DNA from 3 places in the Kluyvera huaxiensis genome. Region 1 is predicted to be linked to each of the others. Evidence: predicted binding sites of a transcription regulator. Region 1 holds the regulator's gene; each other region holds the start of a gene.

Region 1 (10,688 bases):
ACCGTCTCCGTGGGCGGTCAGCCGAAATATTCCGACGGTTTTGGCCCAAAACCGGCTGATATTATCCACGTCCCGTTTAACGATCTGCATGCGGTCGAAGCGGTGATGGACGATCACACCTGCGCCATCGTGGTGGAGCCGATTCAGGGCGAAGGCGGCGTGCTGGCGGCAACGCCGGAATTCCTCCAGGGCCTGCGTGCGCTGTGTGATAAACATCAGGCGCTGCTGGTATTTGATGAAGTGCAGAGTGGGATGGGCCGTACCGGTTCACTGTTTGCCTATATGCACTATGGCGTGACGCCGGACATTCTGACCAGCGCCAAAGCGCTGGGCGGCGGTTTCCCGGTGAGCGCGATGCTAACGACCGAGGATATCGCCAGCGCATTCCACGTCGGTTCCCACGGTTCAACCTATGGCGGTAACCCGCTGGCCTGTGCGGTGGCCGGTGCGGCATTCGATATCATCAACACTCCGGAAGTGCTGAACGGTGTGAACGCGAAACGCGAACGCTTCGTGCAGCACCTGCAGCAGATTAACGCGAAGTACGACGTCTTCAGCGATGTACGCGGTATGGGCTTGCTGATTGGCGCTGAGCTGAATGCGAAGTACAAAGGCCGGGCGCGTGATTTCCTCTACGCGGCGGCAGACGTTGGCGTGATGGTGCTGAATGCAGGCCCAGATGTGATGCGTTTTGCACCGTCGCTGGTGGTGGAAGAGGTGGATATTGACGAAGGTATGCAGCGTTTCGCCCAGGCCGTGGCGAAGATCGTTAGCTAGTCCGTCGTTTTAACCAGCCGCCTTGCCGTGGTCTCTGTCGCCAGGCCACCGAAGAGATGGTGTGCATGGTGTTCAGATGCCCCAGAATACGCTGGAGATGCTGTTCCATGGTGCTCAATGGCCCATGGGACAGTGCATCCGGCGACTCCATAATGTTGACCTCACCGCTGCTTCCCGCTTCATCGTATTCCAGACGCTGCTGACAGCGCTGGAGCGCAATTTCACTCGACTCCAGATACTGTTGCGCCAGATTAGGCGTCAGCATCTCATGCTCGCGCGCCAGCGTGGTCATGGCGTTGATATGTTCGACGATAAACTGACTGTGGGTGACCCACAGCTTCATATCTTCCAGATAGCGCGAGTTAAAGCCCGGTTCCTGCATCGCCTGATTGAGGGTGTTAAACAGCGTGTTATGCGCCTGGTTTACGCGCATACGCAGATACGCCAGTTTAGGTGCCTGCGGATCGGGGCTTAAAATCAGGCGGATAGCTTCCTGATCGGCCTCCAGCGCGGCCTGAGCGTTCTGCCGTAGCTGGCCGCTTTGCCACTGGGGCCACAGCCAGAGCATGCCGCCGAAGGCAATCAGGCAGCCGATGATGGTGTCGATAAAGCGGGCAACGATAAATTGCTCGCCGTTGAGCGTTAGTATTTGCAGCGTGTATACCGCGGTGACGGTGAACCCGACCGTCGCCCAGCCGTAGTTGCGGCGAATAATCAGATAGCTGCCAAGCGTGATAAGCAGCATCCCGGAGAGTGCCAGCCCCTGCGGCGTATGGAAGTGCAGGGCGAAGGCGGCGATCACCAGGCCTGCCAGGGTTCCCGCCGCTCGGTGGAAGATACGTACCCGAGTTGCCCCATAGCCGTTTTGCGTCACCAGCAGTACCGTCATCAGGATCCAGTACGGCTTGGGTAAATGCAGGGCTGTGCCCATCAGGCTGGCAATACTCAGCATCACGCTTAGCCGCGCGGCGTTACGCAGCGCCGGGGATTTCAGCGACAGATAGCTTTTCAGCGCCGGGAAAAATGGCAGTCGGCGCTCTTTGTCAGCCATCAGATTGCGTGGATACAGCGGGCGCTGCGCGCGCAGCACTTTGGCGATGCGGCTAAAGTGCCAGGCGCAGAATTGGCCAACGGGGTTATCCGGGTGCTGGTGGGCAATTTTTTCCAGCGCGCCAATCTGCTTTTCCATCGTGAAGCGGCTGGGGTAGCGATGGTAGAGAATATCGTCTGCCAGTACGCGCAGGCGGGCGGCGACGGTCTGGGCGTTCCAGCGGATCACGGCTTCGGCGTGGCTACGTTCAACCAGTTTTTGCACCTCTTCCGGTTGATGCAGGCTAACGGAAATGTGCTCTTGTAAATCCAGCCCAACCTGAAACGCCCGCAGCAGACGCTTGTAATCGTTGTGCTGATTGGCCGCCAGCATATGCAGCTGCTGGTAGCACTGGGAGATTAAATCCACCACCTTCTGCTGACGGTTTAACAGCGGGGGCAGCGCGGTGCTGGGATCGGTATGCTGGGTCAACAGGCTGTACTTTGCTTCACAATAGTCGGCAAGTTGACGATAGAGCAGACTTAGCGATTCGCGCAGCGGCTGTTCCCGCCACATCCAGAACCACCACCAGTTGAATAAACCGAACCACAGTGTACCCAGAGCGTAGAGCAGCAACGGCTGCCAGATAGGCATATTGCCGGCGAGGCTGAGGGTGAAAATAGAGGCAATAAGCGATGCCGGCAGCAGACGCCCGTGCAGCGCGCTGATCTCCGCCGTCACGCCGAGAATCAGCGCAAGCCCGGTCAGTATTAACGGCAGCGGGATTTCATGCTCCAACAGCAACTGTACGGCAAGACTGCATCCGGCAAACAGGCAGCCACCGATAGTCAGACGTTTAAAAAAACGTTTATGCGGTGTATCAAGACCGGCGATATTGCAGCAGGCGGGAACCAGTGAAAACAGGAGGCCTTGCTGAAGGTGGCCGAGAATCAGGCCGATGGCAACCGGCAAACATAACACCAGCGTTTGCCGCAGTGCATAGTTGACTTCCGGATGGTAAATCAGCCTGCGCCACATAAGGGGATAAGTAAAAACGGCATATTGTTTAGACAATATGCCGTTTTAGCGGGATCAGCGGGTACCGTAAACGACAATGGTCTTGCCGTGTGCGGAGATCAGGTTTTGATCTTCCAGCATTTTCAGAATACGGCCCACGGTTTCGCGGGAACAACCGACGATCTGACCGATTTCCTGACGGGTAATCTTGATCTGCATACCGTCTGGGTGGGTCATGGCGTCAGGCTGTTTGGCCAGATTCAGCAGAGTCTGAGCGATACGCCCGGTCACATCCAGGAATGCCAGGTTACCCACTTTTTCAGAAGTAATCTGCAGACGACGTGCCATTTGCGAAGACAGGCGCATCAGGATGTCTGGGTTAACCTGAATCAGCTGACGGAATTTTTTATAAGAGATTTCAGCAACTTCACAAGCGGTTTTTGCTCTTACCCATGCGCTGCGTTCCTGGCCTTCTTCAAACAGGCCTAACTCACCGATGAAATCGCCCTGGTTGAGGTAAGAGAGGATCATCTCTTTGCCTTCTTCATCCTTGATGAGTACAGCCACTGAGCCTTTTACGATGTAATACAGCGTCTCTGCCTTTTCACCCTGGTGAATCAGCGTGCTCTTCGATGGGTACTTATGAATATGGCAATGAGACAAGAACCATTCGAGAGTCGGGTCTGTTTGCGGTTTGCCAAGCACCATGCGCGGTTATCCTCTGTTATAAGCTCTTCCCAGCGGCAAAACCTTGCAGCCACTGGTTGCAATAGTATCCTTCCCGTTACCTGGGAAGTCGGCTGTCGAATAGCGCCGCAGCCTGTAATGTGATGTCCTCTGCATACATGCAGTACGTTTATGTATTACCGTAGCATCCCGACTGTTTTAGCATAGCTTTAGCCGCGTGTCTCCTGGTGTCTCGCTTCAGCATGACGGGGATCGCCTTCCGTTGCGAGAATTGTTATGTGCGCGTAATCTGAGAAGAAAATTGCAACCTGGGAGTTAAAAATTATGCAAGCACGTGTGAAATGGGTTGAGGGGTTAACCTTCCTCGGTGAGTCTGCTTCAGGACACCAAATTCTGATGGACGGCAATTCTGGTGATAAAGCGCCAAGCCCTATGGAAGTGGTGCTGATGGCCGCGGGTGGCTGTAGCGCCATTGACGTGGTTTCTATTTTGCAAAAAGGTCGCTACAACGTGACCGACTGTGAAGTGAAGCTGACTTCCGAACGCCGTGAAGAGGCTCCGCGCCTGTTTACCCATATCAATCTGCACTTCATCGTGACTGGCAAAGAGCTCAAAGACGCGGCGGTATCGCGTGCGGTCGATCTCTCTGCCGAGAAGTACTGCTCCGTGGCGCTGATGCTGGAGAAAGCGGTCAATATCACCCACTCTTACGAAGTTATCGAGGGGTAATCCCCTCGACGTTAATTTCGACCTTCCATCAGACGCTGCACCAGCGGCGTCATGATGAGTTCCATCGCCAGCACCATCTTCCCGCCGGGCACCACCAGCGTGTTCATATGTGAGATGAATGACCCCTGCAGCATGGCTAATAGCCATGGGTAATCGATCCCTTCCAGATTGCGGAAATGAATCACCACAAAACTCTCATCAAGCGACGGAATACTTTTCGCGGCGAACGGGTTTGAGGTGTCTACCGTGGGTACGCGCTGGAAGTTGATATGGGTGCGAGAAAACTGCGGCGTAATGAAGTTGATGTAATCTTCCATTGAGCGCACGACGGAGTCCATCACCGCCTCGCGGGAATGGCCGCGCTCGCTGGTGTCACGGATCATTTTCTGGATCCACTCTAGGTTAACGATAGGCACTACGCCCACCAGCAGATCGACATGGCGCGCGACGTCGTGCTGCGGCGTGACGACGCCGCCGTGCAGCCCTTCATAAAACAGCACATCGGTCGGTTCCGGCAGCGGCTGCCACGGGGTAAATGTCCCCGGCACCTGATTCCACGGTACCGCTTCATCGTAAGTGTGTAGGTATTTGCGTGATTGCCCCTTACCGTTCACGCCGTAGTCGCGAAAGGTTTGTTCCAGCAGGCCGAAATCATTGGCGTCCGGGCCGAAGTAGCTGATATGGCGGCCCAGATCGCGGGCTTTACGAATCGCCATATCCATTTCAGGACGGGTATAACGGTGGAAGCTATCCCCTTCAACTTCTGCAGCTCGCAGATTGAGTTGAGCGAAGATTTTACGAAATGCCAGGCTGGTGGTGGTGGTTCCCGCTCCGCTGGAGCCGGTGACGGCGATAACTGGATGTTTGGCAGACATGCGAATAACTCCCTGAACAGGCTATCGGAAGCGGGGCGTGCTTCCGATAAGTATAGTTAACCGCGAAATTGGTTACGGGGCATGATGTTGACGGTCTCGTGAAGTTCAGACCACACCAGCACCGCTTCGCCTGTTTGTAGCTGGTGTTTTACGTCGGCGACCTTTTGCGCAAGTGAACGCTCATATTCACCATAATCAGTGCCTTCGCGCAAGACAAAGCTTTCAATCAATCTATCCAGCGTTTCCGGGTCGAGGTCCTGCCAGGGAATCATCATGCTTTCGTCCCAAGCCAGGCCATTAGCCAGGCGGGGATGCGTTTCTCCAGCCACATTTCCGGGTGGCGAAGGGTGCCGCCGATAAATCCGACGTGGCCGCCATGCTCGGTTAACTGGTACTCCACGTTATCCGGCAGCTCTTCCTGGGCGGGAATAGAGTGGTGATCCATAAACGGATCGTCTTTGGAATGGATGATAAGCGTCGGCTTGGTGATTTTGCTTAACGTCGGCATCGCGCTGCACTGGCGGTAATAGTCGATAGCATCGGCGAAACCGTGGATCTTCGAGGTGATCGAATCATCAAATTCACGGATGCGACGCATGCTCTTCAACTGGCGCAAGTCAACCGGCAGCGAGCCAGGGTAGGCTTTGAGTTTACGTGCCGCATTGCCTTTGAGCAGGTTCAGCAAATAGCGCTGATAGACGCGCGAGAAGCCTTTATCCATATGGTAGCTACAGGCTTCGAGCATAAACGGCGCGGAGACGATCACCGCCGCATCAATCGGGACCTCATCACCTTCTTTTGCTAGCAGGCAGGCCAGCATATTACCGCCGAGTGAATAACCGACTGCGGCGGTTGGCGCGGGGCCAAACTCACGCGCCAGCCAGCGTAAGAACCAGCTACCGTCTTCCGTTTCACCGGAATGGTAAATACGGTTCAGGCGGTTAGGTTCGCCGCTGCAGCCACGAAAATGCATCACCACGCCCAGCCAACCCTGCTGTTTTGCGGCATTAATCAGGCCGTGGGCGTAAGGGCTATGCAGGCTGCCTTCCAGACCATGAAACACCACCAGCCGCGGTTTATGCCGCGCGGCCTCGGGATCTTCGCTCCACGCTAAATCGACAAAATCGCCATCGGGCAGTTCAAGGCGCTGCCAGCATGGCGTGAACTGCAGCTTGCGGCGGATAAGCCGTGGCAACATCGTCTGGAGATGACGATTGCTGACGCCGCGCATCGGCACAAAGTCCGCGCTGCTTGAGGTGTCGATATTGAGGTCGTGGTGGGTTGTTTCAGTCATAACTCGGCGATGTTTACTTAAAATCTGGCGCCTACTATACCGCCACTTTGCCATTGTGTTTATGAAAATGAGGCATCAGTAGCCTTTTTTGCCCCTGCTGAATCTGATCCTAATCACAAATTGTTACTTCAATTATTACTCTCAGGCTAATGATTGGTGCCTACGCTTAATTGATGACTTTCTCACCAGGGTGCACACTCTTTCCAGTGTTAAGCAATCAAAATGATTAGCTGAATCAGGAGGTTAATAATGTTATCTGGGCAAACACCAGCACGCGTCTGGAACACACGTCGCACTGAAAAACAGCGGCGTCTGGCTTCCATTCCGGTGCAGGGCAAGGTCCTGCCGACCGCAGACCTGACCGCCATGCTGGAAAAACTGATCGCGCCGGGTGATCGCGTGGTATTAGAAGGCAATAACCAAAAGCAGGCAGATTTCCTGTCCCGCATGCTGGCTGAGGTTAACCCGCAGATCGTGCATGATTTGCATATGATTATGCCAAGCGTCGGGCGCAGTGAGCATCTGGATATCTTTGAAAAAGGCATCGCCCGCAAGCTGGATTTCTCCTTCTCCGGTACGCAAAGTCTGCGCATCTCACAGCTGCTGGAAGATGGCCTGCTGGAAATCGGTGCTATCCACACCTACATCGAGCTTTATTCCCGTCTGTATGTCGATCTCTCACCAAACGTGGCGCTGATTGCCGGTTTCAAAGCTGACCGTAAAGGCAACCTCTACACCGGGGCAAGTACTGAAGATACCCCCGCGCTGGTGGAAGCCGCTGCGTTCCATGACGGTATCGTCATCGCCCAGGTTAACGAACTGGTGGACGATGAGTGCGATCTGCCGCGCGTCGATATCCCGGGATCGTGGATTGACTATGTGGTTGTGGCCGACAAACCGTTCTTCATCGAACCGCTGTTTACCCGCGATCCGCGCCTGATCAAACAGGAACATATCCTGATGGCGATGATGGCCATCAAAGGGATCTATGCGGAGCACCAGGTACAGTCGCTCAACCACGGTATCGGTTTTAACACCGCGGCGATTGAACTGCTGCTGCCAACCTACGGCGAACAGCTCGGCCTGAAAGGCAAAATCTGTAAACACTGGACCCTGAACCCGCATCCGACGCTGATTCCGGCGATTGAAAGCGGCTGGGTTGAGAGCGTGCACTGCTTCGGCGGCGAACTGGGGATGGAGGAGTATATCCGTGCTCGTCCAGACATCTTCTTCACCGGTGCCGATGGTTCCATGCGTTCTAACCGCGCGTTCTGCCAGTTGGCAGGTCAGTACGCGGTCGACATGTTCATTGGTTCTACCCTCCAGGTGGATGGTTATGCCAACTCCTCAACGGTAACTCGCGGCCGTCTTTCTGGTTTCGGCGGTGCGCCAAATATGGGCCACGACCCGCACGGTCGCCGCCATGCAACGCCAGCCTGGCTCAACATGATTACCGAACCAGACCCGATGCAGCGCGGTAAAAAACTCGTCGTGCAGATGGTTGAAACCTTCCAGGCCGGTGTGAAACCAACGTTTGTAGAAAAACTCGATGCGGTTGAAGTGGCGAAAAGCTCCGGTATGCCTCTGGCTCCGGTGATGATCTACGGCGACGACGTGACCCATGTGCTGACCGAAGAGGGGATTGCTTACCTCTATCGTGCCGAAAGTCTGGAAGAGCGTCGTGCGATGGTCGCGGCGGTTGCCGGGATTACCGACATCGGTCTGGGTGTTGACGCGAAACGCGTTGCCGCACTGCGCCAGAGCGGCAAGGTCGTTTATCCAGAAGATATGGGCATCCGTCGTACCGACGCCACCCGTTCTCTGCTGGCGGCCGGTAGCGTGTCTGACCTGGTTGAATGGTCCGGCGGTCTTTACAACCCACCTGCGAAATTCCGGAGCTGGTAATGAAACTTCTGCCCCAGATTCACGTTGAAGGCGGTGCCGAATGGCTGGCGCGAACCGCCACGCAATGTCTGATTGACGAAGCACGATTAAGCCCAAAACCGGGTCTGGTGGACAGTCGGGGGAACGGCGCGCACCACGATCTTACTCTGGCGCTCATGGAGCGCTCGGCGCACAGCCTGACCTCCACGTTTCAGGCGCTGGCGCAGCAAAGCTGGCAGCGTCCAGCGGATATTGCGCTCAGACAAACCGTAGGGCGACTCGGCCGTGAAGGCGAGAAACAAATGATGACCGCCACCGACGGCGTGAATACCCACCGCGGTGCCATTTGGGCGCTGGGGCTGTTGGTCAGCGCCGTGGCGATGCACGGCGGCACGGGCAGCGCGCAGCAGGTTGCGGCGACCGCCGCAGAGCTGGCGAAGCTGCCGGATGCCGCGGCACCCAGGGTCTTCAGTAAAGGGCTGCGCGCCACCCACCGTTATCAGGTGCCGGGCGCGCGCGAAGAGGCACAGCAGGCGTTTCCACATGTGATGCAGCGCGCGTTACCGCAGCTGCGATTAAGCCGATTGAACGGCAGCAGCGAAACGCAGGCGAGGCTCGACGCGCTGATGGCGATCATGACCTCGCTGACCGATACCTGCGTGCTGTCCCGCGCGGGGCTGGAAGGGCTTGATGCCATGCAGGATGGTGCTCGCGCTGTGCTCCGCGCAGGCGGATGTGCTCATCCGGCCGGTCAGGCGGCGCTGGCGATGCTCGACGAGCAAATGCTGGCGTTGAACGCTTCGCCGGGCGGCGCGGCAGATTTACTCGCCGCCACCCTGTTTCTCGACCGCATCGAATCGCCTTATTTAAAGCATTAAGAGGATGTTATGGAACACATTACGTTAACCGTACCGGCCAGCCGCACCTTAAGCGGTAAAGCGCTGGCAGGCGTTGTGGGCTCCGGGGATATGGAGGTGTTATTCACCGCCGACCAGAGCCAGACATTAACCATTGATATCACCACTTCCGTCGATAACAGCCGTAGCCGCTGGGAAGCGCTGTTCAACCGTTTGCAAACGGTCAGCAGTCTGCCGGCTGGGAAACTGACGATCCACGACTTCGGCGCGACGCCCGGCGTGGCACGCATTCGTATCGAACAGGTCTTTGAAGAGGTGAGCTATGCGTGATGACCGCAGTTTTATCGAATTAAAAGCGCGTCAGCGCGCCCATGCGCTGCTTGACGAAGGCAGCTACCGCGAACTGCTCGACCCGTTTGAAGGCGTGATGTCGCCGTGGCTGGGCGCACAGGGCATCGTGCCGCAGGCCGATGACGGCATGGTTGTCGCCAAAGGCACCATCAACGGCAAACCCGCGGTTGTGGTGGCGATTGAAGGCGCATTCCAGGGCGGTAGTATGGGCGAAGTGTCCGGTGCCAAAATGGCGGCGGCGCTGGAGCTGGCGGCAGAAGATAACCGTAACGGCATCCCAACCCAGGCCGTTCTGAGCCTGGAAACCGGTGGCGTGCGTTTACAAGAGGCTAACCTTGGCCTTGCGGCGATTGCCGATATTCACGCGGCGATTGTCGATCTGCGTCGCTATACCCCGGTGGTCGGCATCGTTGCCGGTACCGTCGGCTGTTTCGGTGGGATGTCCATCGCGGCGGCGCTGTGTAGCTACCTGATTGTCACCCGTGAAGCGCGTCTGGGTCTGAACGGCCCGCAGGTAATCGAACAGGAAGCTGGGATTGAAGAGTATGACTCCCGCGACCGTCCGTTTATCTGGAGCATGACCGGTGGCGAAATTCGCTATCAAAGCGGGCTGGTAGAAGCGCTGGTAGGTGACGGCGTGAATGCGGTGAAAGCCGCGATGAACGACGCGCTAGCCAAAGGCGTACCGGCTAAACACCGTACCGACAACTATGACTGGTATCTCGACCGCCTGACCCATTTCGATACGCGTAAACAGGCTGATACTGAACAGATTAATGCGCTTTTCGCCCGGGAGGTGAAATGATGAGTAACTCAATAAGCCGTGGCGAATTATGGCTGCAAACCCTCGTACCTAACGCTAAACGCTTGGCCGGGTTATGCCCGTCCGTACAGGCTGCTGACGGCGAACTCAATGGTGAAGCGGTACGTTTTATTGCCGTCGTTCCCGACGCCAATAACCATTACCCGCGTGCCGCCAAAGGCGAAGTCGGTCTACTGGAAGGCTGGACGCTGGCCAAAGTGGTCAGCGAAACCATCGCTGCTGACGCTAACAACGCGGTTAAACGCCCGATTGTGGCGGTGATTGATGTGCCAAGCCAGGCGTACGGTCGTCGTGAAGAAGGTTTTGGTATTCACCAGGCGCTGGCCGGTGCCGCAGCGGCCTATGCCAATGCGCGTCTGGCGGG
Region 2 (10,688 bases), on a different contig from region 1:
GGCGCCGGATTTGTGATTGAACATCTCAACGAATGGGGCCCCACAGCGGAGCAAATTGCCGCTAACCCGGCGCTGGACGAAGAGAAAGAGCGGCCGATGATTTTCATTCTGCGCGCGCGAAAGGCGGGCTAAAACACCGCGCGTTATTCGACCATCAGGCCGGATAACGCGCGATTTTCTTCAGGTTTACTCTTTCAAGCTTGCGCCACGAGTCGCAATCACCTCTTTATACCAGCCAAAGCTCTTCTTCTTACTGCGCGCCAGCGTGCCGCTGCCGTCATCGTTGCGGTCAACGTAGATAAAACCGTAGCGTTTGGACAGCTCGGCTTTCGAGGCGCTGACCAGGTCAATTGGCCCCCAGCTGGTAAAGCCCATCAGCTCCACGCCGTCTTCAATCGCTTCACGCGCCTGTACCAGGTGATCGTTGAGGTAGCTGATCCGGTAGTCATCATTGATGCTGCCGTCGGCTTCCACTTTATCTTTCGCCCCCAGACCGTTTTCCACGATAAACAGCGGTTTCTGATAGCGATCCCACAGCACGTTAAGCAGCGTGCGCAGCCCCAGCGGATCAATCTGCCAGCCCCATTCTGAGCTCTCGAGATGCGGGTTCGGCACCATATTAAGAATGTTGCCACGCGCTTTGTTATTCAGCGCCTCATCGGCGGTGACGCAGCCGGTCATGTAGTAGCTAAAGGAGATAAAATCGACGGTAGACTTCAGCGCGTCACGGTCGGCGTCAGTGATGTTCAGTTCGAAGCCGTTTTCGCGGAAATAGCGCAGCATATAGCCCGGGTAGGCGCCGCGGCACTGTACATCGCCAAAGAACTGCCAGCTGCGATTTTCCTGCAAGGTCTTAAACACGTCTTCCGGCTTGCAGCTTAACGGATACATCAGGCCGCCGAGCAGCATATTGCCAATTTTCCCCTCTGGGACGATTTCATGGCAGGCTTTCACCGCCAGCGCGCTCGCCACCAGCTGATGGTGAATGGCCTGATAGACCTCGGCTTTGCTGCTGTCGGCAGGCAGGCCAACGCCGGTCATCGGCGCGTGCAGCGACATGTTGATTTCATTAAAGGTCAGCCACAGCTTTACTTTGCCTTTGAAGCGTTCAAACACCGTGCGGGCGTAGCGCTCAAAGAAGCCAATCACCTTGCGGTTGCCCCAGCCGCCGTAGTTTTTCACCAGCGCCCACGGCATCTCGTAGTGCGACAGCGTTACCAGCGGGGTAATGTTGTGCTGTGCCATTTCATCGAACAGCTTGTCGTAAAACGCCAGCCCGGCTTCATTTGGCTCGGCATCGTCGCCGTTGGGGAAAATACGCGTCCAGGCAATGGAGACGCGCAGGCAGTTAAAGCCTATCTCGGCGAACAGCGCGATATCTTCCGGGTAGCGGTGATAAAAATCGATAGCCACATCTTTGATCCCGGAATCACCCGGAACACGCTCGACCACCTCACCAAAAACGCCATGCGGCTGCACGTCGGAGGTCGATAGCCCTTTGCCATCGTCCAGATAAGCGCCCTCGACCTGATTTGCCGCGGTCGCGCCGCCCCAAAGAAACGTATGCGGGAATGTTTTCATCTCTCTCTCCTGTGATTAATGCTGTACGGTCAACAGCGGCTGACCGGCGGTGACCGCGCTGGCGGCGCTGATTTCCAGCCCCGGGAAGTCGTCGCTGTTGCTGATAATAATTGGCGTGACCAGGTCATAACCGGCGTCGATAATCGCCTGACGATCGAAGGTCAGCAGCAGATCGCCGGCCTTCACTTTGTCACCCTCTTGCACATGTGTAGTGAACGGTGCGCCGTCGAGTTTGACGGTATCAATGCCAACGTGGATCAGCAGTTCAATACCGCTGTCGCTGAGTAAACCGATGGCGTGTTTAGTCTGGAAAATGGAGGCCACTTCGCCGTCAAATGGCGCAATCACTTCGCCCACGCTGGGAATAATCGCCACGCCTTTACCCAGCAGGCCGCTGGCAAACGTGGTGTCCGGTACCTTCTCGAGCGCCAGCACGGTGCCCGTCATCGGGGCCAGTACATCATTGGCCGATGCGGTGGCAATCACGCTGGACTCTGCGGTTTTGCGCGGTACGCCGACGAAAAAGGTCAGCGCACAGGCCAGCACAAAGGCCACCGCCGTGCCAATTAGCCCCCCCCAGACGCTGGCATCAATGCCGCTGGCGGGGATCATCTGCGCCGGGAAAAAGATATTTGGCAGGCCAAACGAGAAGGCATAACTATTGCTGAACGCGGTGATAGCCCCGCCGATGGCCCCCGCCACGCAGCCAAAGATGAACGGGCGGCGCAGCGGCAGCGTTAAACCGTATACCGCCGGTTCGGTGATACCAAAAAGCCCGGCAGAAAACGCGGAGCCCGCCAGCACTTTCTGCCGCGCATCGCGGGTGGCGAGGAAGATGCCCAGCACCGCCCCCACCTGCGCCAGTACCGCGGGCAGAATAATCGGCAGCATCGAATCGTGGCCGAGCACGGTCATGTTGTTAATCATCAGCGGCACCAGCCCCCAATGCAGACCAAAGATCACGCACACCTGCCACAGGCCGCCCAGCGCGGCACCGGCTAGCCACGGCGCGACCACGTAGATAATCTGATAGCCGTTCGCCAGTAAATGGCTAAGCCAGGTGGCTACCGGGCCGATAACCAGGAAGGTTAATGGGACCACGACCGCCAGACAGATTGCCGGGGTGAAGAAGTTTTTCATCGCCGCCGGTAGCCTGGCGTTGCTGCGCCGTTCAATCCAGCAGCTCACCCATGCAGCGAGAATAATCGGGATAACCGACGAGCTGTAGTTGATAAATGTAACCGGGATACCGAGAAAATCGTCCGCCGTCGCCCCCGGTGCCTGTGCCGCCTCGAAGGCCTGAATCATCAGCGGATGGGTGAGTGCACCGCCAATCACCATGGTGATAAACGGATTGCCACCAAACTTTTTCCCGGCGGTGTAGCCAAGGAACAGTGGGAAGAAGAAGAACAGCGCATCGCTGGCCGCAAACCAAATTTTGTAGGTCGCCTGCCCGGTGTTGAGCCAGCCACAGACCACCGCCAGCGCCAGCAGCCCTTTCAGCAGGCCGGTGGCTGCCATCACGCCGATAAACGGCGCAAAAATACCGGAGACAATATCAATAACCTGGCCGAGGGCGGACGTTTTTTCCCCCTTCACGGCGACCGGTTCGCTGTCATCGTTAATCCCGGCTTCATAGCGCACCGCTTGCCACACGTCGTGGACGTGGTTGCCAATAACCACCTGAAACTGGCCGCCGCTTTCAACAACCATAATGACGCCGGGGTTCTTTTTGAGTGCCTCGGCATCGGCTTTGCCGCTCTCTTTAAGCTTGAAACGCAGTCGGGTAGCGCAGTGAACCAGACTCACAATATTCTCTTTGCCGCCAACGTGGCTGAGAATATCCTGCGCGAGTGCTTTGTATTCCATACTGTAATTCCTTGACCGAGTATAAAAACAAAAAAACCCGAGAACGTCGTCCGAAGACGCCGCGCTCAGGTTTTGCCTGCAAAAATGCAGTAACAATCCAGTTGTGTAGGGGTTAACGCCCCTCTTTTCTCACCCGCTCAATATGAATGGCGAGAAACATAATTTCTTCCGTCGTTAGCGACCGCTGATAGCTGTTTTGCAGATGCAGCGCCACGGTTTCCGCGCATTTCCACGCTTTGGCGTAGTTGTCTTTCACCGCGCTATGCAGCGACGCGTCATCATCTTCCACCACCGTTCGCGTCAGCATGCGCTGGGCGAAAAACTTCAGGTGGGTAACGAAGCGCTGGTAGCTGAGCGATTCTTCGTTGTACTCCAGGCGCAGTTGATACTTCACCAGCTGTAAGATTTCCTGCATCACCCGGGTAACATGCATCACTTCCGGCATCTCGCTGTTGAGCTGTCCCGTCACCAGATGCAGGGCGATAAAACCTGCTTCATCCTCCGCCAGTTCTACGCCGAGCCGCTTGGCAATCAGCGCCCGCGCCTCCTGCCCCAGCATAAACTCTTTCGGATACAGCCGCTTAATCTCCCACAGCAGCACATTACGCAGCGCCACGCCGTTTTTCTGTCGCTCAATAGCAAAGTGACAGTGGTCGGTGAGCGTGATGTAAATGCTCTCCTGCAACGGCCCTAGCCGCTCGCGGGCCCGTTCTATTATCCGGTCGCAGGTGGTCATCACCTCAAGCGGGATCTGACTAAGTAATTCACCCAACCGCCCTACCAGCTCATCGCTCTGTAAGGCGAAAATTTTCTCGATTTTTGTCTCATCCAATAAGTCGCCGACGCGTTTCTGAAAGGCTAGCCCTCGCCCCATCACCACCTGCTCACGCCGGTGTTCATCCAGAACAACCACCACATTATTATTAAGCACTTTGGCGATTTGCATTTATGAACCCCAGAAACAAAAAAACCTGACTTCTGACAAACGTCAGATAATCAGGTTTTGCCTGCCGAAGCAGTAACAATCGTTACGAGTATTTCATTTCCCTTATCAATAGCTCAATGGCGCAAAGGGAAATTTGTGATGTGGATCGGAACTTTATCCGCGCCAGTCGTTAATCACCTGCGAAATCAGCTTCGATTCCTGCAGCGCGCGAACGGCGGTAAACAGCGTAGTCGCTTCCTCGTATTCTTTACGCAGGTAGCCTAGCCACTGCTTGATGCGCGCCACGTGATACAGCCCAGTATCGCCCTGTTTTTCCAGACGGGTGTACTTTTGCAGCAGTTCAACCACCTGCGGCCAGGGTAAACGCGGCTCGTTATATTTGATGACCCGGCTGAGATTCGGCACGTTCAGCGCCCCGCGGCCAATCATCACCGCATCACAGCCGGTGACCGCCATGCATTCCTGCGCGCTTTGGTAGTCCCAGATTTCGCCGTTAGCGATAACGGGAATGGTCAGGCGCTGGCGGATATCGGCAATCGCCTGCCAGTTAATCCGCTCGGCCTTGTAACCATCTTCTTTGGTACGCCCGTGTACCGCCAGCTCCGTCGCCCCGGCCTGCTGCACCGCATCGGCAATTTCAAACTGCCGCGCGTCGCTGTCCCAGCCCAGGCGCACTTTCACCGTGACCGGCAGATGAGCAGGTACCGCTTCGCGCATCGCTTTGGCGCCCTGGTAAATCAATTCAGGATCTTTAAGCAGCGTGGCCCCGCCGCCGCTGCCGTTGACCGTCTTCGATGGGCAACCGCAGTTGAGATCAACGCCCCACGATCCCAGCTCTACCGCACGAGCGGCATTTTCCGCCAGCCATTGCGGGTATTGCCCTAACAGCTGGATGCGCACGCGGGTTCCGGAAGGAGTTCGGCTGTGGTTATGCAGTTCCGGGCAGAGTTTCTGGAACGATTTTACCGGCAGCAGTTGATCCACCACGCGCAAAAATTCGGTGATGCACAGATCGTAATCATTCACTTCGGTCAGCAGCTCGCGCACCAGCGAATCGAGCACGCCTTCCATCGGCGCCAGTAAAACACGCATATCGTTATCCGGAAAAAAAAGAGGCGCTATGGTAACGTCTTCACATGCAGCTTTCCACTGCCAGGAGCGCGACGAGCAATCGCGGTTATTGACACATCAGGAGGTGAATCATGAATTCGAAAGTTATCCAGCTACAGACCACGCCAGCCCCGCGCCAGTTTAGCGACGTGCCACCGGTAACGCTGACCGATGCCACCATGCTGGAACGCAAAGATAAGCTGCTGGCCCGTATGCGCGAGGAGCGCTTCGACGCCCTGGTGATTTATGCCGATAAAGAACATGGCGGTAATTTTGAATATCTGACCGGCTTTATTCCGCGCTTTGAAGAGGGCTTGTTAATACTGGATAAATCCGGGCAAGCCACCGCTATTCTGGGCAACGAAAACCTGAAGATGGCTCAGCATTCACGTCTGCCGGTGACGCTCAAGCACTGCCCGCTGTTTTCATTGCCCAACCAGCCGATGGATAACGAAAAGCCGCTGGCCCAGTTATTCAACGAAACCGGGCTGAGCACGATGTCGAAAATCGGCCTGGTCGGCTGGAAGATGTTCACCGCCACGCTCGCCGATAACGCGAAGTATTTTGACCTGCCTTATTTTATCGTCGACGCGGTCAAGAACAGCACTCATGCGGAGCTGGTGAACGCCGCCCATCTATTTATTCGCGGTGATAAAGGGGCGAGAACGATCAATAACGCCAATGAAATCGCCCATTATGAGTACGGCGCGAATCTGGCTTCAAACTGTATGCTCACCGCGCTGGATGCGGTCGCTCCGGGGATTCGTGAAACCGAGCTTGGCGCACTGCTAGCCGCTGAAGGGCAATATCAGACGGTGGTGGCCATTGCCGCCGCCGGGCAGCGTTTTGCGAAAGCCAACCTTTATCCAACCTATAAACCGGTCGAACGCGGGCAGCCGCTGTCGATGACCACCGGCTTTAAAGGCGGGCTTTCTAGCCGCACCGGCTTTGTGGTTGCCGATGAAAGCGAACTGCCGGAAAACCAGAAAGATTATTTAGACCGCGTGGCGAAGCCTTATTTCGGCGCGGTCGCCAGCTGGCTGGAGAACATTCAGATTGGGATGCCGGGCGGTGAGCTGTACAACCTTATCGAGCGTGTGCTACCGAAGGAGCAATATGGCTGGCATCTGAATCCAGGCCACCTGAGCGCCGATGAAGAGTGGATGTCATCGCCGGTCTATCCTGCGTCGAACGAGACGCTCAAAAGCGGAATGATCCTGCAGATCGATATTATCCCTTCGGTGCCGGGATATACCGGGGTCAGCGCCGAGGAGAGCGTGGCGCTGGCGGATGTGGCGCTACAGCGGGCGATTGCCGAGGAGTATCCGGATCTGTGGGCGCGGATTGTCACCCGCCGCGCCTACATTCGCGATGTGCTGAATATTGCCCTAAGCGACGATGTGTTGCCGTTATCGAATAGCGTGGGATATCTGCGACCGTTTATGCTGGCCAAAGATAAAGCGCTGGTTTGTTCGGTTGAGTGATATGCCCGGTGTTGGTGTATATGTCGGGTGGCGGCTACGCCTTACCCGACCTACTCTGACTGGTTTGTTCGGTTGGGTGATATTCCCGGGGGCGGTGTATGTGTCGGGTGGCGGCTACGCCTTACCCGACCTACTCTGACTGGTTTGTTCGGTTGAGTGATATTCCCTGGGGGCGGTGTATGTGTCGGGTGGCGGCTACGCCTTACCCGACCTACTCTGACTGGTTTGTTCGGTTGAGTAATATGCCTGGGGGTTGGTGTATATGTCGGGTGGCGGCTACGCCTTACCCGACCTACTCTGACTGGTTTGTTCGGTTGAGTTATATGCTTGGGGGACGGTGTATATGTCGGGTAAGCGTAGCGCCGTCAGGCGGTGCACGGTGGCTATTGGTCTTATCTTATAGAAACGGCAGAGTTATCCGGTCAGATGCCTGATGTTCCGCTTGTCTATATCAGGTATGCTCAGAATTCATGGTGTGATCGGTAGCACAGTTTAGGGTTTAATTGTATGATGAATGCATTCCACCAAAGGTGAATCCCATGCTCAAATCACTGAATATCATCTGGCAATACCTGCGTGCATTCGTCCTGATTTACGCCTGCCTTTACGCCGGTATTTTTATTGCCTCGCTGCTGCCAATTACCATTCCCGGCAGCATTATCGGCATGCTAATTCTTTTCGTTCTGCTGGGGCTGCAAATTCTGCCCGCCAAATGGGTTAACCCCGGCTGCTACGTGTTGATTCGCTATATGGCGCTGCTGTTTGTGCCGATTGGCGTTGGCGTGATGCAGTACTTCTCGCTGTTAAGCGCTCAGTTCGGCCCGGTGGTAGTGTCCTGTACCATCAGTACCCTGGTGGTGCTGGTGGTCGTGAGCTGGAGTTCGCATCTGGTTCACGGTGAACGTAAAGTTGTTGGTCAGGAAGAGGCAAAAAAATAATGCTGCACTATATCTGGTGGTCACTGCCGCTGACCTTAGTTGTCTTTTTTGCCGCCCGCAAGCTGGGCGCGCGCTTTAAAATGCCGCTGCTGAACCCGCTGCTGGTGTCCATGGTGGTGATTATTCCGTTCCTGATGCTGACAGGCATTCCGTACGATCACTACTTTAAAGGCAGCGAAGTATTAAACGATCTGCTGCAACCGGCGGTGGTCGCCCTCGCCTACCCGTTGTATGAACAGCTGCACCAGATTCGCGCGCGCTGGAAATCCATCATCACCATCTGCTTTATCGGTAGCGCGGTGGCGATGATCACCGGTACGTCAGTTGCGCTGATGATGGGTGCTTCACCGCAAATCGCCGCTTCTATCTTGCCAAAATCGGTCACTACGCCGATTGCTATGGCGGTGAGCGGCAGCATTGGCGGGATCCCAGCCATTAGCGCCGTCTGCGTGATTTATGTCGGGATTCTTGGTGCGGTATTTGGCCATACGCTGTTGAACCTGATGCGCATAACCACTAAAGCCTCGCGCGGCCTGTCGATGGGGACCGCTTCGCACGCCCTCGGCACCGCTCGCTGCGCCGAACTGGACTACCAGGAAGGGGCGTTTAGTTCTCTGGCTTTAGTCATCTGCGGCATCATTACTTCACTGATTGCCCCGTTCCTGTTCCCGGTTATTCTGGCCGTGATGGGATAAAACGAGACAAATCACACATTTTTAAATGATGTTACATGCGTTGCATTAACAATGAGATATTGATCACTATTTAAGGCGTTCGCGCCCCGTACACTACGATCCCATTACATTGTTATGAGGCACAACGCCATGCATCCACGTTTTCAATCTGCTTTTACGCAACTGGCGGCAGATCTGCAGACCGCTATCGCCCCGCTGCTAGCCTGTCCGCACTTCTCTGCCGAGCTAAGCGCCGAGCAGGTCTCTTCGCTGCAAAAGGCGACGGGGCTGGACGAAGACGCGCTCGCTTTTGCGCTTCTACCGTTGGCAGCAGCCTGCGCCCGCGCGGACCTGTCGCACTTTAACGTCGGCGCTATCGCCCGCGGCGTCAGCGGCACCTGGTACTTTGGCGGCAACATGGAGTTTCTGGGTGCAACCATGCAGCAAACGGTTCACGCAGAACAGAGCGCCATCAGCCATGCCTGGATGTGCGGTGAAAAAGCGCTGCAGGTTATTACCGTCAACTACACCCCCTGTGGTCACTGCCGTCAGTTTATGAATGAACTGAACAGCGGGCTTTCGCTGCGCATTAACCTGCCGGGCCGTCAGCCGCATACGCTGCAGGATTACCTGCCTGACGCCTTTGGGCCGAAAGATCTGGATATCAAAACCCTGCTGATGGATGAACAGGATCATGGCTATCCGCTTGAAGGCGATGCGCTGGCGCAGGCTGCTATCAAAGCGGCAAACCGCAGCCATACGCCATACAGCAAATCGCCTTCCGGCGTGGCGCTGGAACTGCGCGATGGCTCGATTTTCAGCGGCAGCTACGCCGAAAACGCCGCCTTCAACCCAACCCTGCCACCGTTACAGGGCGCACTAAATCTACTGAGCCTCAACGGTTATGACTATCCGGATATCCAGCGCGCAATTCTGGCCGAACGCGCCGACGCGCCGCTTATCCAGTGGGATGCCACCGCCGCCACGCTGAAAGCGCTGGGTTGCAGCAATATCGACCGCGTGCTGTTAGGTTAATCCTCTCCACGCTCACCCGGACGACGCGTGCAAACGCCGACTCCGGGCGTTCTCCCCGGTGCTTCACCGCAACAAATGGCGTAATTGTCCAATTTCCCCGCAATTAAACGATGGTTTCTTGCGCTTGCGGGGCGGGTGCAGTAGCCTGATGCCTCTCTCGTCCACTATTGAGTCAAGTTCATGTTAAAGCGTGTGTTATACAGCCTGTTAGTCCTATGCGGCCTGCTGCTGATAACCGTGCTCGGTCTTGACCGCTGGATGAGCTGGAAAACCGCGCCCTATATTTACGATGAGCTGCAGGATCTCCCCTACCGCCAGGTCGGCGTGGTGCTAGGCACCGCTAAGTATTACCGTACCGGCGTCATCAACCAGTATTACCGCTATCGCATGCAGGGCGCGCTGAACGCCTATAACAGCGGCAAGGTGAATTACCTGCTGCTGAGCGGCGATAACGCACTGCAAAGCTATAACGAGCCGATGACGATGCGCCGCGATCTTATAAAAGCCGGCGTTGCGCCGGAAGATATTGTGCTCGATTACGCTGGTTTCAGGACTCTCGACTCCATCGTTCGCACCCGCAAGGTGTTCGATACCAACGATTTCATCATCATCACCCAGCGCTTCCACTGCGAGCGCGCACTGTTTATCGCCCTGCATATGGGCATTCAAGCGCAGTGCTACGCCGTGCCATCACCGAAAGATATGTGGAGCGTACGCTTGCGCGAATTTGGCGCTCGCTTCGGTGCGCTGGCCGATCTTTATCTCTTCAAGCGTGAACCGCGTTTCTTAGGCCCGCTTATCCCGATCCCTGCTCAGCAAGCGCTGCCGGAAGATGCCCAGGGTTATCCTGCGGTCACGCCGGAGCAGCTGCTGGAGCTGCAAAAGAAGAAATCGTAGCCAAGCCATCATTCAGGGTGTCAGCGTCATCGTAGGCATCGCCTCTTCCGCACGAGCGATATTCATTACGTCAATCATTCCTGTTTGCATATTAGGTATTACTGCGATCTCATTAATTACACACTTATTACATGGTTATTTGTGAGCATTTTCA
Region 3 (10,688 bases), on a different contig from region 1:
GCCACGGCGAACGGTACGGCCACGCCGACGGCGACTTCTGGCTTCACGCCGGTGGTAATAGCAAAGGTGGTGCCGACAATCGTACCGATAATTACGTTAGGCGGTTGAGCGCCGGCCAGTGGGGCCAGGCCCATCCAAACCAGCTCCAGCGTACCGCCGGTCAGAATACCGGTATGCAGATCGCCCAGAATCAGGCCGACCAGCGGCCCGAGCACCACCGGGCGGTGCATATGCGTTAAGCCGTTGAACATATCCAGCCCCGCGATAAAGGCGAGTAGGCCTAACGCGGCAGCTTGCAATAGACTAATTTCCATGGTGAATCCCTCAGAGGAGTTTGAAGAGGTCTACGGCAGCTTCCGTTGGTACGCCCTGTACAAAGCACTCCACACCGGCCTCTTTCAGACCGTTAAACGCGGCAATATCCTGGGCATCGACAGAAACCGTTTTGGCAATTTGCTGCTTGCCATTGGCGTAGTGCATGTTTCCTACATTAATACGGGTGACGGGAACGCCACCTTCAACCAGTTTGAGAAAATCGGCCGGTGATTTGCAGACCAGCAGAATTTTCTGCCGATCGGCAGCGCGATGAATATTGTCGATAACTTTTTGCAGCGACCAGAAACGTACGGCGATCCCTTCGGCCAGCACCATTTCCATCAGGTTCTGTTGCACGGTGTCTTCGGCCACTTCATCGTTAGCGACCAGCACCAGATTTGCCCCCGCAAACCCAACCCATTGCACGCCGACCTGGCCGTGAATTAACCTTTCATCAATGCGGCTCAGTACAATATTTGGCATCGTATTTTCCTCTTTGTTGTTATTCGTTGTCGGATGTCACGCCCAGGCAGGCGTGGTGGTACTGCTGCAATATGTCCTGAATATGGCTAATGATGAGCTCACGTGGCGCGGCACCGATCTCTCCTTCGCGCACTTTCACGTATTGCAGCGGTAAATACTGGCTGATGAGTGGCAGTGGAATCGGGTCGTCTGCCAGATTGCGCACCAGCCGTTCGAATGCGTCGTCAATTTGGCTATCAGGCCAGTAGTAGCGCACCCGGTCGGAGTAGCTATAGCCGCGCGCAAGTCGGCGAGCGTTGCCATCGCCATGATAGTGGCTCTGCCAGTATTCCGGGCGGTCGAGCATGACGTTTTCCAGTACCTGACGAAGGCCAGAGCAGGCTTTGGCTGGCAGCAATTCTTCTTCAATGGCGGCTAATGAGAAGAGCGCTTCCCGCAGGGAAAACGTCAGCGCCGGGCCGACTTTCAGGATCGCGAAATGATCCTTCACTAACTGACGCAGCGATTGCGGTGTTTGGTAGTCCGTGGAGTGCGCTTCAAAGACCAGTGTGTCATACGCCTCAACCATTTTGCTCAGTGCAACGGCTTTCTGCGGCTGGTAATCGATAATATGGCTGTTATCAAACTCAACCCCAGGCTGCACAACCAGGGCAATGATTCGCGGCCAGATCGCAGTCAGACCCTGTTTTTCAAAGGCATGGTGATGGGCTTCGAGCGTGGCGCGGGCGGCATTCGGTGTAGTAACGGCCAGCTCGGTTAATGTCTCATGGGCCCCGCCGGGAACGGGCACTTCTGTACCAATAACGTAAACCAGGTCGGCGATACCAAAGTGGGCAAGGCAGGTTTCTTCAGCGATCTTTGCCAGACGCGCGGCGCGTTCAGCGACGATCTCGTCCGTCAGTGGCACCGGATCGCCCTCACAGGACATGCTGCAATCAAGGTGGATCTTTTTAAAGCCCGCCGCGACATAGCTTTTGATGAGATCGTCGGCGTTGAGCATCGCCTGTTCGGCGGGTAAATTTTGCCAGCGGTTAGGCCCCAGATGATCGCCGCCTAAAATCAGTAGATCCTGGGGGAAGTGCAGCGAGTCAGCGAGCTGGCAGACAAAGCCTCGGAAATCGGCTGGGGTCATTCCGGTATAGCCGCCGAATTGGTCAACCTGATTGGACGTTGCCTCGATCAGTAAAGGGGTATGATGCGCGTGGGCAAAGCGAAGCGCTGATTCAAGTACCAACGGATGTGCGGAGCAAACGGCGTAAATCCCGTTTGCTTTACCTTGTTTATGCAGCGCTACCGTATCAGTCAGATGTTTCACTTTCCTCTCCAGAACAGATTGCTGTGACAGTTATCTTTCGGTTTGTTTCGTTTAATACTGCATTATGGTGTTGTAAAAATAAAACGAAAGATAATAGTTTTCCGATCTATTTCACAAAAGAAACATAATGAAAGATTTGGGATACTGATGATAGGCGGCTAATGGGGGAGTGGCACTTGCATTCTGGCAAAGGAAAGGCGTTAATATGAAAATCGAAATGAAACGAAAGATTGGGTTAAGGGATGCACTATGAGCAGCACTGCAATGTCGACTGAAAAACGTATTACGGGCACCAGTGAAAGGCGTGAGCTCATCATTCAGCGTTTGCGCCAGCAAGGAAGCGTGCAGGTTAACGATCTTTCCAATGATTTTGGCGTCTCAACGGTCACCATTCGCAATGATTTAGCTTTCCTGGAGAAACAGGGGATCGCGGTTCGTGCTTACGGTGGCGCACTGATTTGCGACAGCAACGTGCCGGGTAATGAGCCTTCTGTTGAAGATAAAAGTTCGCTCAATACCGCCATCAAACGGCGTATCGCGGCCGAGGCGGCGCAGCTGATTAAAGCTGGAAATCGCATCATTCTTGATTCCGGGACAACCACGTTTGAAATCGCGCGTATGCTGCGCCAGCATACCGACGTGATTGTCATGACCAATGGGATGAACGTGGCCAATGCGCTGCTGGAAGCCGACGGCGTTGAGCTGCTGATGACCGGTGGTCATCTTCGTCGTCAGTCGCAGTCTTTTTATGGCGATCAGGCCGAACAATCGTTGCAAAATTACCATTTCGACATGCTGTTCTTAGGCGTGGATGCCATCGATCTTGAGCGTGGGATCAGTACCCATAATGAAGATGAGGCGCGGTTGAATCGGCGGATGTGCGAAGTGGCGGAAAAAATCGTGGTGGTCACCGATTCCAGCAAGTTTAACCGCTCCAGCCTGCATAAAATTATCGATATGCAGCGCGTCGATATGATTATTGTTGATGAAGGGATCCCGGTAGAAAGCCTCGAAGGGCTGCGTAAAAGCGGTATCGACGTGATTCTGGTTTCGCTGGCGGATTAAAAAAGGGGGAGCATATATGCTCCCCCTTTTTGTCGGTAAACGGCTATCAGGTCACCGGCGCGGGGTTAAACACCGCCTGCTGGTTATGCAGCCCCCACTGATCCGAGAAGGTTTTCTTACGCCCGCTCGCGACGTCAAGAATGAAAAGGAACAGTTTCAAACCGACGTCTTCAATGGTCTCTTCGCCAGTAGCAATCGTGCCTGCGTTGATATCCATTAAGTCATACCAGCGGTTGGCAAGCTCGGTGCGGGTGGCCATCTTAATAACCGGCACGGCCATCAGGCCATACGGTGTTCCGCGACCGGTGGTGAACACCTGCACGGTAATACCGGAAGCCACCTGCTGAGTGCCGCAAACAAAGTCGCTGGCTGGCGTTGCGGCGTAAATCAGGCCGCGCTTGGTTGGGCGCTGACCCGGCGATAACACTTCCACGATGGCACTTTTACCGGATTTCGCAATCGAGCCCAGCGCTTTTTCGACGACGTTCGCCAGCCCGCCTTTTTTGTTACCCGGGGACGGGTTGGCGCTGCGGTCGGTTTGCCCCATTTCTAGATAGTTATCGTACCAGGCCATCTCTTCCAGCAGGCGTTTGCCCACCTCTTCATTAATGGCGCGTGGCGTTAACAGGTGGATAGCGTCGCGTACTTCAGTCACTTCCGAAAACATGACGGTGGCACCGCAGCGAACCAGCAGGTCGGAGGCGTAGCCCACCGCGGGGTTGGCGGTGACGCCGGAGAATGCATCGCTGCCGCCGCACTGCATTCCCACTACCAGCTCTGATGCCGGGCAGGTGACTCGCTGGCGCTGATTGAGTTTTTCCAGGTGACGTTCGGCGACAATGAGAATGTCATCGACCATGGATTTGAAGCCGACGTGTTGCTCATCCTGCAAACGCACGATGCTGGCACTGTCGACCGGGATGCTCTGCACATCTTCTGTCCCTTCCAGCAGACGTTCCGGCTGCAGTTTTTCGCAGCCAAGGCCAACGACCATCACTTCGCCGCCGAAGTTCGGGTTCAGCGCGATATTGTGGATGGTGCGAATAGGAACAATCGCCGCTGGGGCATTGATCGCCACCCCGCAGCCGTACAGATGGTTCAGGCCAACTACGCCATCGACATTCGGGAATTTTGGCAGCAGATCGCGCTCAATGATTTTGACCACGTAATCCACCACGCCTGCGACGCAGTGCACGCTGGTGGAAATGCCCAGCAGGTTTTTGGTCCCCACGCTGCCGTCGGCATTGCGATAGCCTTCAAAGGTATAGCCTTCCAGCGCCGGCAGCGGCTCCGGCACTTTGGTGGCCAGCGGCAAGGTATTGAGCGGTGGTGCTTTCGGTAACGCGACCGTAGATTCGTCTATCCAGCTGCCTTTGGCGATGTCGCGAACCGCGTAGCCAATGACTTCACCGTAGCGAATAATTTCGCCGTTATGAGGGATATCAACCAATGCCACTTTATGGCCCTGGGGAATATGTTCAATTAATTCCAGACCATCAGGAAAACGGGTTCCGGCTTTTAATCCGTTATCGTTAACAATGATCGCCACATTATCGGTGGCATGCACCTTTATATAAAAGGCAGTCGGCGATTCTTGTCTGATTTCAATGTTAGCCATTGTCCAGCATTCTCCAGCAACGGGGTAAAAAGAATAATGTATATAAGTGTTTCGCTTCTGGTTATAGGAAATAGAAACACATTGATGATGGAATAAAGAATGTCAGGAGTTCGGATATAAGAATGTGACGCAGATCACCTCTCGCCGTGATGCCACGTGGGGCAAGGGTAGCAATGGTTGAAATTGTGCATTAGCGCCCAGTGTTATGTGCGTATGCTCAACTTAATGTATTTTAAAAGAGGTTAAATTGGATTTATGCACAATGTGTCGATGTAGCTTCATGATTATACTGAACATCGATTTCATGGTGTCTGATTTGTTTTTTGAAAGCATCCGTTATCAATAAATAGTCAGAGAAATACGCCTTAATAAAAAATAATAAAATTAAGGTGTCCTGTACCCGAGGATAATAAAATGATGCACGATACTGCTGATGTTGCTGAATCAAAAAAGGGTATGCCTACCCGATATTTAATTTTATTGGTTATTTTCATTGTTACGGCCGTTAACTATGCAGACCGAGCAACGCTCTCCATAGCAGGTACGTCTGTTGCTCAGGAACTGAATCTGAGCGCGGTTTCAATGGGGTATATCTTCTCTGCCTTTGGTTGGGCTTACTTGCTCATGCAGATCCCCGGTGGCTGGTTACTGGATAAATTTGGCTCGAAGAAAGTGTATAGCTATAGCCTGTTCTTCTGGTCGCTGTTTACTTTCCTGCAGGGCTTTGTTGGCTTCTTCCCGCTGGCATGGGCTGGCGTCTCAATGTTCTTCATGCGCTTTATGCTGGGCTTCTCTGAAGCGCCGTCCTTCCCGGCGAACGCCCGTATTGTGGCGGCCTGGTTCCCCACCAAAGAGCGCGGAACGGCTTCGGCAATCTTTAACTCCGCGCAGTATTTTTCCTTAGCGCTGTTCTCGCCGCTGCTGGGTTGGCTGACTTTTGCCTGGGGCTGGGAGCATGTCTTTACCGTCATGGGGGTGATTGGCTTTGTGCTGACCGCCATGTGGGTCAAGTTTATGCACAACCCGACCGATCATCCACGGATGAGCAAAGAAGAGCTGAAGTTCATTGCGGATAACGGTGCGGTTGTTGATATGGACCATAAAAAGCCGGGCAGCGATGCGGCGAAAGGTCCAAAACTGGATTATATCAAGCAGTTGCTCAGCAGCCGTATGATGCTAGGTATTTTCTTTGGTCAGTATTTCTTAAACACCATCACCTGGTTCTTCCTGACCTGGTTCCCGATTTACCTGGTGCAGGATAAAGGGATGTCGATTCTGAAGGTGGGGATGGTGGCGTCAATTCCTGCGCTGTGCGGTTTCGGCGGCGGCGTGCTGGGCGGGCTGTTCTCTGACTACTTGATTCGCCGTGGCTGCACGCTGACCTTTGCGCGAAAACTGCCTATCGTGCTGGGTATGCTGCTGGCATCGACGATTATTCTGTGTAACTACACCGACAATACGGTGCTGGTAGTGGCGTTAATGGCGCTGGCTTTCTTCGGTAAAGGTTTTGGCGCGCTGGGCTGGCCGGTTATCTCCGATGTGGCGCCGAAAGAGATTGTGGGGCTGTGCGGCGGGTTGTTTAACGTCTTTGGCAACGTTGCCTCCATCGTTACGCCGCTGGTCATTGGCTATATCGTCAGCGAGCTGCACTCCTTTAATGGCGCACTGATTTTTGTAGGCTGTTCTGCACTGATGATGATGGTTTGCTACCTGTTCGTGGTCGGTGACATCAAACGTCTGGAACTGCGGAAGTAAGTCACAACTAACTTAAGGTAATGAAAATGGATAACGCGATTTTCCCTAACAAATTCAAAGCAGCGCTGGCTGCAAACCAGGTTCAGATTGGCTGCTGGTCAGCGCTTTCCAGCCCAATCAGCACCGAAGTGTTAGGCCTGGCCGGTTTCGACTGGCTGGTTCTGGACGGTGAACACGCGCCGAACGATGTGACGACGTTAATCCCGCAGCTGATGGCATTAAAAGGCAGCGCCAGCGCGCCGGTGGTGCGTATCCCGACCAACGAGCCGGTGATTATCAAGCGCATGCTGGATATCGGCTTCTATAACTTCCTGATTCCCTTTGTTGAAACTCAGGAGCAGGCAGAGCAGGCGGTCGCCTCAACGCGTTATCCACCAGAAGGCATTCGCGGGGTATCCGTTTCCCACCGCGGCAACATGTTTGGCACCGTGCCGGATTACTTCGCACAGTCCAACAAGAACATCACCATTCTTGTGCAGATTGAAAGCCAGCTCGGCGTGGATAGCGTCGATGCCATCGCCGCGACGGAAGGCGTTGACGGTATTTTCGTAGGCCCAAGCGACCTTGCGGCAGCCTTAGGTCATCTGGGCAACGCCTCGCATCCGGAAGTTCAGCAGGCGATTAAACACATTTTTGCCCGTGCCAAAGCGCACGGTAAACCAAGCGGCATTCTGGCTCCGGTTGAAGCGGATGCCCGTCGCTATCTGGAATGGGGTGCCACCTTTGTGGCCGTTGGCAGCGATCTGGGCGTGTTCCGTGCCGGAACGCAGAAGCTGGCCGACGCTTTTAAAAAGTAACCACCACGCATACACGCAAAATTGAGGAAATGACGATGAAAGTTGGTTTTATTGGCCTGGGCATCATGGGTAAACCGATGAGTAAAAACCTGCTGAAAGCGGGTTACTCGCTGGTGGTTTGTGACCGTAATCCTGAAACCGTTGCCGAAGTGATGGCGGCGGGTGCGGAAGCGGCGAGCACGGCAAAAGCGATTGCGGAGCAGTGCGAAGTGATTATCACCATGCTGCCAAACTCCCCGCACGTCAAAGAAGTCGCGCTGGGTGAAAACGGCATTATTGATGGCGCGAAGCCCGGGACGGTTCTGATTGATATGAGCTCAATCGCTCCGCTGGCAAGCCGCAAAATCAGCGAGGCGCTGAAGGCGAAGGGCGTTGATATGCTGGATGCCCCGGTCAGCGGCGGTGAGCCAAAAGCTATCGACGGCACGCTGTCGGTGATGGTTGGCGGCGATAAGGCGATTTTCGATAAGTACTATGACCTGATGAAAGCGATGGCCGGCTCGGTGGTGCACACCGGTGAAATTGGCGCGGGTAACGTGACCAAGCTGGCAAACCAGGTGATTGTCGCGCTGAATATCGCAGCGATGTCCGAGGCGCTGACGCTGGCTACCAAAGCGGGCGTGAACCCGGATCTGGTCTATCAGGCCATTCGCGGCGGCCTGGCGGGAAGTACCGTGCTGGATGCCAAAGCACCGATGGTGATGGACCGCAACTTCAAGCCTGGTTTCCGTATCGACCTGCATATTAAAGATCTGGCCAATGCGCTGGACACCTCCCACGGCGTGGGCGCACAGCTGCCGTTAACGGCGGCGGTGATGGAGATGATGCAGGCGTTGCGCGCCGACGGTCTGGGAACCGCCGACCACAGCGCTATCGCGTGCTACTACGAAAAACTGGCGAAAGTGGAAGTTTCTCGCTAATGACGTCGTGCCCGGTGGCGCTTTGCTGACCGGGCCTACCTTGTAGGCCGGATAAGTCATACGCCATCCGCCGTCGTGCGCTAATAGGCTCAGATATGAAAATCGTAATCGCCCCAGACTCTTATAAAGAAAGCCTCTCTGCTACCGAGGTAGCACAGGCAATAGAAAAAGGATTTCGGGAAATCTTTCCGGAAGCGCAGTTTGTCTCCGTGCCGGTCGCCGATGGTGGAGAAGGAACGGTTGAGGCGATGATCGCGGCAACGCAGGGGCGAGCAGTGACGTCAATCGTCACCGGTCCTCTGGGTGAAGCCGTCGAGGCACAGTGGGGGATTTCGGGCGATGGTCACACGGCATTTATCGAAATGGCAGCAGCCAGCGGGCTGGCGTTGGTGCCACCTGAGTTACGTAACCCCTTAATCACCACTTCTTACGGGACCGGGGAGCTCATCCTGCAGGCGCTGGAGAGTGGGGTGAAAAACATTATCATCGGCATCGGTGGCAGCGCCACTAACGATGGCGGTGCCGGAATGGTACAGGCGCTGGGCGCGAAGTTGTGCGATGCCAACGGGGCTGACATCGGTTTTGGCGGCGGCAGCCTGATGAGCCTGAACAAGATTGATATTAGCCGTCTTGATGCCCGCCTACAGGCGTGCAGCATTCGCGTGGCCTGTGATGTCACCAATCCCCTGACCGGCGAATCTGGTGCCTCTTTCATTTTTGGCCCGCAGAAAGGGGCTACAGAGGCGATGATTCGCGAGCTGGACCATAACCTTGACCATTTTGCCGAGGTCATTAAAAAATCGCTGCGCGTGGATGTGAAAGAAGTTCCTGGCTCCGGGGCCGCAGGTGGTATGGGCGCGGCGCTGATGGCGTTTCTTGGCGCGGATCTGCGCAGTGGGATTGAGATTGTGACCCAGGCGCTCAATCTGGAGGAACACATTCATGACTGCACGCTGGTGGTTACCGGTGAAGGGCGTCTTGATAGCCAGAGTATTCACGGCAAAGTGCCAGTTGGCGTGGCCAGCGTGGCGAAAAAATATCACAAGCCGGTGATTGGTATTGCCGGGAGTTTGACCCGCGACGTCGGGATTGTGCATCAGTACGGTATTGATTCGGTGTTCAGCGTCCTCAACCGTATTGGTTCGCTGGAGGAGGCGTTCCGCGATGCGGCGGACAATATTTACCTTACCTCGCGTAACGTTGCGGCGACCATTCTACTGGGGATGCAGACTCAAAGGTGACATTGGCGCGCAAACCCTCTATACTGCGCGCCGAAGCTGACCAGACAGTCGCCGCTTCGTCGTCGTCCTCTTCGGGGGAGACGGGCGGAGGGGAGGAAAGTCCGGGCTCCATAGGGCGAGGTGCCAGGTAACGCCTGGGGGGTGTAACAGCCCACGACAAGTGCAACAGAGAGCAAACCGCCGATGGCCCACGCAAGTGGGATCAGGTAAGGGTGAAAGGGTGCGGTAAGAGCGCACCGCGCGGCTGGTAACAGTCCGTGGCACGGTAAACTCCACCCGGAGCAAGGCCAAATAGGGGTTCATAAGGTACGGCCCGTACTGAACCCGGGTAGGCTGCTTGAGCCAGTGAGCGATTGCTGGCCTAGATGAATGACTGTCCAACGACAGAACCCGGCTTATCGGTCAGTTTCACCTCTTAAAAAACCCCGCTTCGGCGGGGTTTTTGCTTTTGAGGATGCGGGCAGGATAACCTTGAAAAAGCCATCATGCTTCTTTATTGACCTTGATAAAAATGTTAAAAATCCATTCATTTTGTCGAAATGCGACACAATGCACAAAACACTAATATAAACGTTTCGATTGGGTTTTTGTGCTGCCGACGCCGTATACATCCTCCTGGATAGCGTAAAAATCAGCTAAAAAGCAGGCTGATTTACGTTTTATAATGTCACCTTTATGTGTTCAATTTGTTAACGTAATTGATGTGAATATATTAACGTACATGCATGTTCATGCGGGTGTTGTGTGATGGTGCGCGAAGAAATGGACCAATAGGACCATTTTTTATCAGTTAATTTTATTTTATCAAATAATATTAATAGATCTTTTTCGTGCAAAAAACACCCTAAAACTGATTGGTAGATGATCTGTATTTATAATTTTAAAGGGGTGGGAAATCTCATTTTTTATCGCCATAAAATAAATTTATATGCCTCTTTTTTATTGATAAAAGTCAGCGTAATGCCATATTTTGTATTTGTAACTTAATGATTTTTAAGTGATTTATTGTAATTTTATCGTTGCGATAATCAAGGTTTAAAGTAAATTGTGAGTGGTAGCACACATCTCACATGCCCATATTTAATAGAATCCTCATCGCCAAATGGAAATAAGAGGAGAAAGAAAAATGGATAATGTTCTTCTGCCTAAAACTCAACACCTTGTCGTGTTTCAGGAAGT

The links. The regulator CRP, encoded in region 1, controls carbon source genes, mostly activating them, when cyclic AMP is high. The targets are predictions, from matches to a motif close to ATGTGANNNNNNTCACAT.
Region 2: the regulator CRP is predicted to act here: its motif matches at 8,675-8,692, upstream of cdd (cytidine deaminase).
Region 3: the regulator CRP is predicted to act here: its motif matches at 4,919-4,936, upstream of garD (galactarate dehydratase).

Annotation. Positions count from the first base shown of each region.
Region 1 is NZ_JBEFLV010000023.1:47,493-58,180, forward strand. Features, by position in the region: gene argD (bifunctional acetylornithine/succinyldiaminopimelate transaminase) at 1-777, shown strand, start outside; gene ABOC97_RS19970 (YccS/YhfK family putative transporter) at 770-2,845, opposite strand; gene crp (cAMP-activated global transcriptional regulator CRP) at 2,900-3,532, opposite strand; gene ABOC97_RS19980 (OsmC family protein) at 3,836-4,240, shown strand; gene ABOC97_RS19985 (phosphoribulokinase) at 4,252-5,115, opposite strand; gene ABOC97_RS19990 (YheU family protein) at 5,172-5,390, opposite strand; gene ABOC97_RS19995 (hydrolase) at 5,387-6,409, opposite strand; gene mdcA (malonate decarboxylase subunit alpha) at 6,659-8,314, shown strand; gene ABOC97_RS20005 (triphosphoribosyl-dephospho-CoA synthase) at 8,314-9,171, shown strand; gene mdcC (malonate decarboxylase acyl carrier protein) at 9,181-9,480, shown strand; gene ABOC97_RS20015 (biotin-independent malonate decarboxylase subunit beta) at 9,473-10,306, shown strand; gene mdcE (biotin-independent malonate decarboxylase subunit gamma) at 10,306-10,688, shown strand, end outside.
Region 2 is NZ_JBEFLV010000006.1:232,405-243,092, forward strand. Features, by position in the region: gene ABOC97_RS08965 (class I SAM-dependent methyltransferase) at 1-132, shown strand, start outside; gene ABOC97_RS08970 (glycoside hydrolase family 1 protein) at 187-1,581, opposite strand; partial or broken gene bglF (PTS beta-glucoside transporter subunit IIABC) at 1,597-3,547, opposite strand; gene bglG (transcriptional antiterminator BglG) at 3,563-4,396, opposite strand; gene dusC (tRNA dihydrouridine(16) synthase DusC) at 4,550-5,488, opposite strand; gene ABOC97_RS08990 (M24 family metallopeptidase) at 5,599-6,990, shown strand; gene ABOC97_RS08995 (CidA/LrgA family protein) at 7,530-7,928, shown strand; gene ABOC97_RS09000 (CidB/LrgB family autolysis modulator) at 7,928-8,623, shown strand; gene cdd (cytidine deaminase) at 8,753-9,637, shown strand; gene sanA (outer membrane permeability protein SanA) at 9,818-10,534, shown strand.
Region 3 is NZ_JBEFLV010000004.1:136,036-146,723, forward strand. Features, by position in the region: gene agaW (PTS N-acetylgalactosamine transporter subunit IIC) at 1-314, opposite strand, end outside; gene agaV (PTS N-acetylgalactosamine transporter subunit IIB) at 325-798, opposite strand; gene kbaZ (tagatose-bisphosphate aldolase subunit KbaZ) at 818-2,113, opposite strand; gene ABOC97_RS06185 (DeoR family transcriptional regulator) at 2,363-3,178, shown strand; gene garD (galactarate dehydratase) at 3,225-4,796, opposite strand; gene ABOC97_RS06195 (MFS transporter) at 5,211-6,551, shown strand; gene garL (2-dehydro-3-deoxyglucarate aldolase) at 6,578-7,348, shown strand; gene garR (2-hydroxy-3-oxopropionate reductase) at 7,378-8,268, shown strand; gene garK (glycerate 2-kinase) at 8,364-9,509, shown strand; RNA gene rnpB (RNase P RNA component class A) at 9,542-9,923, shown strand; gene tdcA (transcriptional regulator TdcA) at 10,636-10,688, shown strand, end outside.